One region of the Pseudoduganella sp. GW821-FHT12E03 genome, then DNA from elsewhere that is predicted to be linked to it. Evidence: riboswitches for the same ligand, from Rfam matches in the RefSeq annotation. Region 1 holds a riboswitch; each other region holds the start of a gene.
The links. Region 1 has a riboswitch for glycine ahead of AC1RRC_RS03535 (D-amino acid dehydrogenase). Riboswitches for the same ligand answer to the same signal wherever they lie in the genome.
Positions count from the first base shown of each region.

Region 1 (3,271 bases):
ATGTGCCAGGCGCTGCTGCAGCGCGTAGGGACTGCCCCACATCGCCGCCAGGCGCCGCCGGGCGCTGGCCAGGTCGGCATTGGCTTGCGTCAGTTCCAGCCGGGCATGGGACGTGGCCACATTGGCCCGCGTGGCTTCCACCGGCGACACCTTGCCGGCGGTCACGCGCCGGTTGGCCGCATGGCTGGTTTTCAGCGCCAGCTCCAGTGCGCCCTGCGCCAGTTCGACACGTTCCTGGGCTGCCAGCGCATCAAAGTAGGCGGCCGTCACGTCGGCGCGCAGTTCCGCCGCCTTGACGTACACCTCGTCGGCGGCCAGGGTCCGGTCCAGCTCCGCCACCGCGATGCGGGCGGCGCGTTTGCCGCCCAGTTCCAGCGGCTGGCTGAGTTGCACCGTTTGCGTGCGGTTACCATGGGACGCGCCTTCGCGCAGCACGGACAGTTCGGGATTGGGCAACAGGCCGGCCTGCTGGCGGGCGCCGTCGGCAATGGCAATACCGGCGCCGGCCGCGCGCAGGGCGGGATTGGACGACAGGGAAAGGGCGATGGCCTGTTCCAGCGTTAATGTCGGCTGGATCAGCGCCAGATTGAATGTGGCATTGGGTGCCGCAGGGGATACCGGATCGGGTACCTGCGGGGCGGCCGCATGGGCGGCCAGGGGCAGGCACTGACCTGACAACAGGACCGTGGCGCCCAGCATGATGAATCTGGATCGCATGGATTTCACTCCGAAAGAGGACGTCGAAGACAATCCGGCGGCGAGAGGGCTATGCAGCGTTCAGGCTATGCAGCGCGTGAGCGATGCGGCAACGGGGCACGCGCGGTCGCGCATGCCACTTGTGCAGCTTGGCTCAGCTTGCTTGGCTCGACTGAAAGAGGTGAAACAGCCGCCGGGCTTAAGCGGCGGCGCGCCACTGGGGGCGTTCAGGTGGCGGGGTGTAAGCCGAGGAGGGCGTGGACAGCGGCATGGTTTGCCGCTGTCCGGCCAGCGGGGCATGGGCCAGCGCCGTGTCCAAAGTCGCCGGCGCCAGCGGCGCATGGGAACAGGACGAACAATCGGTATGGGGCGTCAGTTTTTTCGCCAGCGACGGCGAGCTATCTTTCGCCAGGTCGGTGTCGTCGGGGTGCCCGGTATGCTGGTGGTGGCCGAAGTGCTGCGCGGCGCGGCCCGATTCGTGTCCGCAATAGACGCTGATCGCCATCCAGCTGAACTGGAGTGCGACGATTGTCAGCATGAAGAACAGGAACTTACGGGCCATAGCGGCGCAGTATAGCATGGGCATTTGGCGCCCTGAAATGTGAAATTCATATGAAAAATGTTTGGTAAATCGTCACATCTTCGACTATGCTTCGCTCCAGGTGATATCGGGAGAGACTGTCCGCCCAGTGCGAGGACAGCGCCGAAGGAGCAACCGCCCCGGAAACTCTCAGGCAAAAGGACCGATACCACATTCACACTCTGAAGAGCTGCCGGAAGTCGTCGCCCGGTGCACCGAAGGAGCAAGCATCGAACTGCCACGGCAGGGGCATGCGAAATCTCTCAGGTCCAGAACAGAGGGGGTGTCTCTTGCGTATCCGCGCAGGGACCCTCTTTTGACTTCTGGAGTCTCGAGCATCATGAAAACAATTGCTGTTATCGGTGGCGGCGTCACCGGGATCACGACCGCCTATGCGCTGGCAAAACAAGGTTTTGCCGTCACGGTATTCGAACGCAACCGCTATCCCGCCATGGAAACCTCGTTCGCCAATGGCGGCCAGCTGTCGGCCTCCAACGCGGAAGTCTGGAACCACTGGTCGACCATCGTCAAAGGCGTGAAATGGATGCTGCGCAATGATGCGCCGCTGCTGGTCAATCCCAAGCCGTCGTGGCACAAATTCAGCTGGTTCGCTGAATTCATGGCGGCCATCCCGTACTACCGCAGCAACACCATTACCACGGCGCGCCTGGCCATCGCCGCGCGCGAACACCTGTTTGAATGGGCCCGCGCCGAGCGGATCGATTTCGACGTCCGCCGCCAGGGTATCCTGCACATCTACCGCGACCGCGCCGGGTTTGACCATGCGCGCGCGGTGTCGGGCATGCTGGCCGAAGGCGGGCTGCAGCGGCAAGCCGTGACGCCGCACGAGATGCGCCAGATCGAACCGGCGCTGCAGGGTGACTATTACGGCGGTTTTTACACGGAGAGCGATGCCACCGGCGACATCCACAAGTTCACCACGGCCCTGTCGGACGCCTGCCTGCGCCTCGGTGTTGGCATCCGCCTGGGCCAGGACGTGCGTTCGCTGTCGAGCAAGGATGGCCGTGTGGAAGTCGCGACGGTCCAGCTGGGCTTCCGCCAGGTCGAGACCTTTGACGGCGTGGTGGTGTGCGCCGGCACCGCCAGCCGCACCTTCGCCCACATGCTGGGGGACCGGGTCAACATTTATCCGGTCAAAGGCTATTCCATCACGGTCCACCTCGATGACGCGGGCAGCCAGGCCGCCGCGCCGCAGGTCAGCCTGCTGGACGACGCCACCAAACTGGTGACCAGCCGCCTCGGCGTCGACCGTTTCCGGGTGGCCGGCACTGCGGAATTCAACGGTTTCAACCGGGACATCCGGGCCGACCGCATCCGTCCCCTGACCGACTGGGTGGCGCAATGCTTCCCTGGCATCAAGACCAACCGCGTGGTGCCGTGGGCCGGTTTGCGTCCGATGATGCCGGACATGCTGCCCCGGGTCGGTCCCGGCTGCGCACCGGGCGTGTTCTACAACACGGGCCACGGCCACCTGGGCTGGACCCTGTGCGCCGTCACGGCCGACATGGTGGCCGGCATGATGGCGTCCACCCGCGAGCGGCAGTGTCCCGTGTCGCTGCTGGCGCCAGGCCGCGCCTGACCCGTTCCGGCCGGTGGCGCCTTCCCCTGCCGCCGGCCTGTCTACCCAATTTTTTTGAAGGAAACCGTTGATGGACATGAGTGTGTTTGACCTTTTCAAAGTCGGCATTGGCCCGTCGAGTTCCCATACTGTCGGGCCGATGGTGGCGGCGCGCCGCTTTTTACTTGAATGCAAGCGGCTGGACAAAGCCGTGGCGATTGAAGTGGCTCTGTATGGTTCGCTGGCGCTGACCGGTGTCGGCCATGCGACCGACAAGGCCGTGATCCTGGGCTTGCTGGGCGAGACTCCGCCGGGTGTCGATCCGGATGCGGTCGATGACTTGCTGGCGCAAATTGAACTCGATGGCCAGTTAAAACTGCTTGGCGCCTATCCCGTGCGCTTTACTGCCCGTAACA
Region 1 is NZ_JBXAQJ010000001.1:910,650-913,920, reverse strand. Features, by position in the region: gene AC1RRC_RS03545 (TolC family protein) at 1-717, opposite strand, end outside; gene AC1RRC_RS03540 (hypothetical protein) at 896-1,258, opposite strand; glycine riboswitch at 1,356-1,452, shown strand; glycine riboswitch at 1,455-1,558, shown strand; gene AC1RRC_RS03535 (D-amino acid dehydrogenase) at 1,617-2,876, shown strand; gene AC1RRC_RS03530 (L-serine ammonia-lyase) at 2,947-3,271, shown strand, end outside.

Region 2 (3,271 bases), on a different contig from region 1:
TCTGGCCCGGCGCCAGTTCCGCGATTTCGTGGCGTAGCGCTTTTTCCAGTTCTTTCTTGACCAGGCTGAGATAGCCGTAATGGCCGCTGCGCAGCAGGTTGCCGGCGCGCAAGCGCGCCTGCAACACGCGTATGTCGGCCTCGAGATCGCCATCGATCAAAGCCGACGCGACGCGCGTCGTAAAGTCCAGGAATTGTTCGCTGACGTGCCGGTGGACGATGTCGATCAGGTTTTCCAGCAACGCATGCCGCGGCGTCACCGCTTTCTTGGGCACGGCAGGATTTGTCTGATCTGATTGCATGGTCTAACCTGATTTGGTGGGAACGGCGGATTGCCACACCCATATTCTTGCACACTATTGCCACAAGGCAATAGCTACAAGTCAATAATCGGTAGTTTTTTTGCCGGACTGTCTCAACCTGAAGGGATTAAATCATGCAACCCAAGGTAAAAACCAGACAAGATTATCAGGGCAGCCAGGAGACGCCGCAGCAAGGTGGCGGCATCAGCCGGCAGTCAGGAACTAAAGGATCGGTATCGGTTTCGCCGCAGGATCACCAGGGCGCCCGGCGCGAAGATGTGCGGGCCGAGGAAAGCCGCCGCGCCAACCGGATCAGCGCCCGCAGTACGCACCGCAACGGGGCCAGGGGGCGCTGACCGGAAAGTTAACCGGAAAGACATGGGCGGCCCGGCCGCCCGGTTCAGATATTCGTCACGCGGCGCCCTTTGGGCGGCGCAAAATCCATGACTTTATTCACCATCTTGACTTCGGCAGCCTGCCTGGCCGTCAAGTGCAAGTCCGAATAATTATGGATTTGCCATTGCTCGTCCAACAATTCCACGTGATTCCGGAGGATTTCCTCGGTCCGCGCATCGTCGGCCTGCAAGCCCTCGACGATAATGCGCAGCGCTTCCGGCCTGGCGCCGGACGGCGCGCTGGCGTGCGACTTATGCACCATGAAACGCGCGGTGCTGCTGGCATAGCGCTTTTGCCCCGCCAAAAACACGATCACGGCAATCGAAGCGACCGCGCCCGCGTTATAGAAATGAAAACGGATCGGCAGCTTGCTCAGGTAGTTGTACAGGCAGATACCGTCGCTGACATAGCCGCCATTCGATTGCAGCAACACGTGCGCGTCGGTCACCATGTCTTCCGTCATATCGGCGACCGCATCGAACATGCGGTGCACCATATCGCTGTTGACGTCGCCGGACAGCGTGAACCACGCGTGCCCGTCAAATTTTTCATGCTGGTCCATGGTTGGCCTCGTTGTTTTAATTACGACAATTTTAGCAAAGGAGCGGCCCCCTCCCGCGCACTGAATTCATTCGTGCGCATGAGTAATCGGCGGCCCCGCCAGGGCCTGCAAGATTGACATGAGTGACCATCTGGCATATAGTCGACAGTCTTGATCGGGAGAGCGCAGCAGCCCGCTGCCGCCGAAGGGGCACTACCCAAAAACTCTCAGGCAAAAGGACCGGTCAGGGGCCAGCGGCGCACGGCGCAGCCGGTTAAACTCTGGAGAGCGGCCGTTCGTTCTGAAACGGCCCACCGAAGGGGCGTGCAAACCATCCGTTTGCTATCTCTCAGGTACCAAGGACAGAGGGGTTCGAAGTACGGCATTGCCGTGCCTTATAACTCCTTTTGATCATTGGACCAAACATGACCTTGAAGTCGACTCCCCTCAATAACGCCCACCGCGCACTTGGCGCCCGCATGGTCGATTTCGGCGGCTGGGACATGCCCGTCAACTACGGCTCGCAAATCGAAGAACACCACGCGGTGCGCACCGACGTCGGCATGTTCGACGTGGCCCACATGTGCGTGGTCGACATCAAGGGCGCCAATGTGCGCGGCTTCCTGCGCGGCCTGCTGGCCAACAACGTCGACAAGCTGCAGGTATCGGGCAAGGCCCTGTACTCGTGCATGCTCAATCCTGAAGGCACCGTGATCGACGACTTGATCGTCTACTTCATCAACGAAGAATGGTTCCGCCTCGTGGTCAACGCCGGCACCGCCGCCAAGGACGTGGCCTGGATGCAAGCGCACAACGACCAGACCGGCGCCGGCCTGACGATCACCCAGCGCCGCGATGGCGACACGGCTGAAGGCGCACCGATGGCCTTGATCGCCGTGCAGGGCCCGAACGCCCGCGCCAAGGTATGGGAAGTGATTCCCGGCTCGCAAGCCGCCACGGGCGAAATGAAGCCATTCAACGTCGCCTTCGTGCAAGACACGCCGTTCGGCGAGGCGATGGTGGCACGCACCGGCTACACCGGCGAAGACGGCTTTGAAATCGGCGTCGCGGCAAGCAAAGCCGAAGCGCTGTGGAACGCCCTGGTGGCCGCGGGCGTGAAGCCGGCAGGCCTGGGCGCGCGCGACACGCTGCGCCTGGAAGCCGGCATGAACCTGTACGGCCAGGATATGGACGAATCCGTGAACCCGCTGGACGCAGGCCTGGCCTGGACCATCGACCTGGTGTCCGAGCGCGACTTCGTCGGCAAGGCCGCCCTGCAAGCCAAAGGCCAGAACGCCCAATTCGTCGGCCTGATCCTGCGTGAAAAAGGCGGCGTGCTGCGCGCGCACCAGAAAATCGTCGCCGCCAATGGCGACACCGGCGAAATCACGTCCGGCACGTTCTCCCCAACCATGCAGCAAGCGATCGCCCTGGCGCGCGTGCCGATGGGCGTGAATGTCGGCGACACCGTGCACGTGGAAATCCGCGACAAGAAGCTGGCCGCCACGGTAGTCAAGCTGCCTTTCGTCCGTAACGGTAAAATCCTCGCTGCCTGACACGGGTCAGCACCTCAAACACGAACAACAACCCTATTGGAGCCAATATGAGCAACATTCCTGCAGACCTGAAGTACACCGCATCCCACGAGTGGGTACGTGCTGAAGCGGACGGCACCCTGACCGTCGGCATCACCGAATTCGCGCAGGACGCGCTGGGCGACATCGTGTTCGTCGAACTGCCGAAAGTCGGCAACACCTACACCGCCGGCGACGACGCCGCCGTGGTGGAATCCGTGAAAGCCGCTTCCGACATCTACGCACCAGTGTCCGGCGAAGTCATCGCCGTCAACGACGCGGTAGTGGATTCGCCTGAATCGATCAACGCGGACGCCTACGCCAACTGGCTGTTCAAGATCAAGCCATCCGACGCCGCCGCCATCGACGGCTTGCTGGACGCTGCCGCTTACGGCAAGACCACCGAAGGTTAATACCATGGCGCCCGCCTGACCGCGGGCGCCATTTTTTTGCGGTCCC
Region 2 is NZ_JBXAQJ010000002.1:628,293-631,563, reverse strand. Features, by position in the region: gene AC1RRC_RS06540 (DUF1631 family protein) at 1-301, opposite strand, end outside; gene AC1RRC_RS06535 (hypothetical protein) at 436-657, shown strand; gene AC1RRC_RS06530 (ATP-dependent Clp protease proteolytic subunit) at 702-1,259, opposite strand; glycine riboswitch at 1,405-1,491, shown strand; glycine riboswitch at 1,510-1,614, shown strand; gene gcvT (glycine cleavage system aminomethyltransferase GcvT) at 1,664-2,794, shown strand; gene gcvH (glycine cleavage system protein GcvH) at 2,842-3,225, shown strand.
Region 2: another riboswitch for glycine. It lies ahead of gcvT (glycine cleavage system aminomethyltransferase GcvT); the one in region 1 lies ahead of AC1RRC_RS03535 (D-amino acid dehydrogenase).

Region 3 (3,271 bases), on a different contig from region 1:
ACATGCACAAGAACGTCTTGGGCTGGCAGTCACTGGATGGTAACAATACGGCGACGTACATCGCCGCCCACGTCAACACCGCCTATGACAATGCCTACTACTCCGGTAACTGTAAATGCATGTACATCGGCGATGGTGGCACGTATTTCAACAATCTGGGCGCCATCGACGTGATTGGCCATGAAATGGGCCATGGCATCACGGCCGCCACCTCCAACCTGCTCTATACCGGTGAATCCGGCGGCCTGAACGAGTCGGCATCCGATATCGCCGGCGAAGCCGTGGAAGCCTATGCGCGCGCTGGCGGCAAGGGGGCCGTGCTGCCGTCGCCCGGCATCAACGACTGGATGGTGGGCAAGGAGATTTCAAAAAGTGGCCAGCCGCTGCGCTGGATGTACAAGCCGAGCAAAGATGGCAAGAGCCCGGACGCGTGGAGTACGACGCTGAAAAGCCTCGATGTGCACTACAGCAGTGGCCCGAACAACCGCATGTTCTACTTCCTGGCCAGGGGTTCCAATGCCAGCACCACCAGCGAATACTATTCGAAGTACCTGACCAAAGCCCCGCTGGCGATGACGGGCATTGGCCTGGACAAGGCTTACCGCATCTGGTTCCGGGCACTGACCACCAAATTCACCTCGTCGACCAATTACGCCGATGCGCGCGCCAAGGTGCTGGCGGCGGCGCAAGAACTGTATGGCGCCAGCAGCGCTGAAGCGAAGGCGGTGCAGCGGGCGTATGCAGCCATCAATGTTGGGACCGACATTGCTGAGTAATTTCAAAAGCCAGCCCACTCAATGCCGGGCCGGCTTTTGCACAGGTCAGTTCGCGCGGCTGATATTCATGCGCTGCGTATGGGTCCAGTTATGGTCCGACGCGCTGACCGCCGACGCATAGGTGCGCCAGGTTTGTCCTTCGCCTGGCCACGGGTTCATGATGTATACGTAATTGACGCCGTTATATGTTTCATAGCCGCGTCCCACCATGATGTGGCCGCCGCCACCGGTCCAGCCGTAGCGGATCACGAACGGCCGGTTGGCGTTGATGTCCGAAACCACGGTGTTCCACGACAGGTAATTATTGATCGCGGTGTTTGGCACGCTCCAATTGGCCAGGATGTTTTGCACGCTGCCGGATGAACCATACATGGAGTTCGGTTGGTTGGCGTTGCTGTTCCAGTTAAACGTGCTGTTGCCGCAAGCGTAGTTCAAGCCATACGCCCAGTTCACGATCTGGCACTGGCTTGGGTAATTGGCCCAGTAATAGCTGAGAATTGCCTTGCTCGATGCGGACCAGCACCACTGGCTGTGTTCCTGCGTGGTCAGCGGCACGGACAAGGTGCGCCATTGCGCCATGGCCATCGGCATGGCCAGCGCCATGGCGGCGCCGATTGCGAGATGCTTCAATTTCATGGGTCTCTCCAGATTCAGATATGAGGATCAGCGGAACGCATCCAGGTTGGCTTTGACGGCTGCGCGCAGCGGCTGCAGCACTTCGGACGCTTCCATCAGTGACGTGTCGCCCTGACCCGTTTTCATTGCGCGCGCCTGCAGCAGCAGCGATTCGCGTGCCGAATGCAGTGGCGCATAACGGGTACGGCCTTCACCGGAGACTTCCAGGAAGTCGGCGCGCGCCTGGTAAATGCGGACGAAACGCAGGTTGTTGCGCGCCGCATTGCCATGATGGGCCGTCAACGCATCGACATCTTTTGCCAGGATGGCGGCGCCATACGAAACGGTTTCATAGCGGCCGTTGACCTGCTCCACGGTCGCCAGGCCGACCGGCTTGCCGCGCACGGAGACGATGAAGCGCCACTGCCCGGTAGGCTTGGCCATGGCCTGCAAATCCGCGCGGCCCGCGACGATGTCTTTGGCTTCCACGGAATGGACAGGAAAGCCGTAGCCGATCACAGCATCCTTCAAGTCCTGCATGTCGCCGATTTCGAGCGGGAAATCAACCGGGGCGACACCGGGCCGGGTGCGCAGCTGGTACGCGGCAAATTGCGCGAAGTCGCGCTGTGCCGCCGCTTGCGCCGATGCGCCGTCTTTGGCGGCAATCGCCGTGGCGTTTTGCGCCATGGCGGGTATGCCGGACAGGCCCAGGATCGTGAACAAGGCCAATGGCGCCAGCAATGCACGCCGGGTGGAACGTTGGTGCTGCATGGATGCTTCTCCTTTTCAGGGTGTACGAGGCCCGCACCGCAAAATGTGGCGCAAAACGCGGCGCAAAACGCGGCGCAAACGCGGTCGATGCGGTCAAGGCACGGACTTTCGTCACAAGATGGATTGAGAACTGCGCGCACAGGACGTACGCACAGCGGTTGCCCCCTCTGTTCCGGACCTGAGAGATTCACGGGCGGTAGCGCCGCTTGCTCCTTCGGTGCGCCATGGCCATGCGGCCGGGCGGCTCTTCAGAGTTCTGATCAGCATAGCCGGTTCATGGGCCTGAGAGTTTCCGGGGCGGTTGCTCCTTCGGCGCCGGCTATGGTGGACCGGTCTCTCCCGACTATGCTGCAACCGGTGTTGCACCGGTTACTTAATTCAGCATAGCCCAGTCAGAACGAATGATTCAACACCGCACAAGTGCTGCGTTGTTTCCGTATCGCGCTACAAAAAAACATGGATACGTTCGACAAAAAATTTCAAATTGAGACAAGTGCACACTTTTCGTCGTAATTCCCGATTTTTTTGTCATGGCCTGTGGTGCTTCGGTAAGGTGGCGGTCACGAGGTAGCCGTCGCTACCCAAATCTATAACGGAGAAACCATGGCAATTCGCAAGACCCTGATTGCAGCAGCAATTGTGTCGATCGCAGGTTCCGCATTCGCCGCGCCCATGATGGGCACCCCGGCATCGTTTTCCCAGCAAGACAAGGCTCGCCTGGTCAGCACGCTGAATGGTGAGCGCAGCAAACATGGCCTGGATGCCGACCATGGTTTCGCCATCGCTTCCCAGCACCCGGGCGAACGTGGCCACGCCATCAGCCGCCTGAACCACACCTACAAGGGTGTGCGCGTGTTTGAATCCGAATCCGTGGTGGTCTCCGATGCGGGCGGCAACATCGTCAGCGAATCGATTGCCGAGCGCCGCAAAGACCTGAGCGCCAAGCGCATCAACACCAAGCCGTCCATGAGCGGCCAGGACGCCATCAAGGTCGCGCTGGGCAAAGTGGGTTCCCACAATGTACAGATCGACCCGCCAAGCGCGGAACTGATCATTTTCCCTGTGATGAAAACCGTGCGTGTCGCCGGCGCCGCCAACAAGGCCGAAGC
Region 3 is NZ_JBXAQJ010000005.1:568,889-572,159, reverse strand. Features, by position in the region: gene AC1RRC_RS16060 (M4 family metallopeptidase) at 1-776, shown strand, start outside; gene AC1RRC_RS16055 (C39 family peptidase) at 822-1,412, opposite strand; gene AC1RRC_RS16050 (hypothetical protein) at 1,440-2,162, opposite strand; glycine riboswitch at 2,423-2,514, opposite strand; gene AC1RRC_RS16045 (M4 family metallopeptidase) at 2,766-3,271, shown strand, end outside.
Region 3: another riboswitch for glycine. It lies ahead of AC1RRC_RS16050 (hypothetical protein); the one in region 1 lies ahead of AC1RRC_RS03535 (D-amino acid dehydrogenase).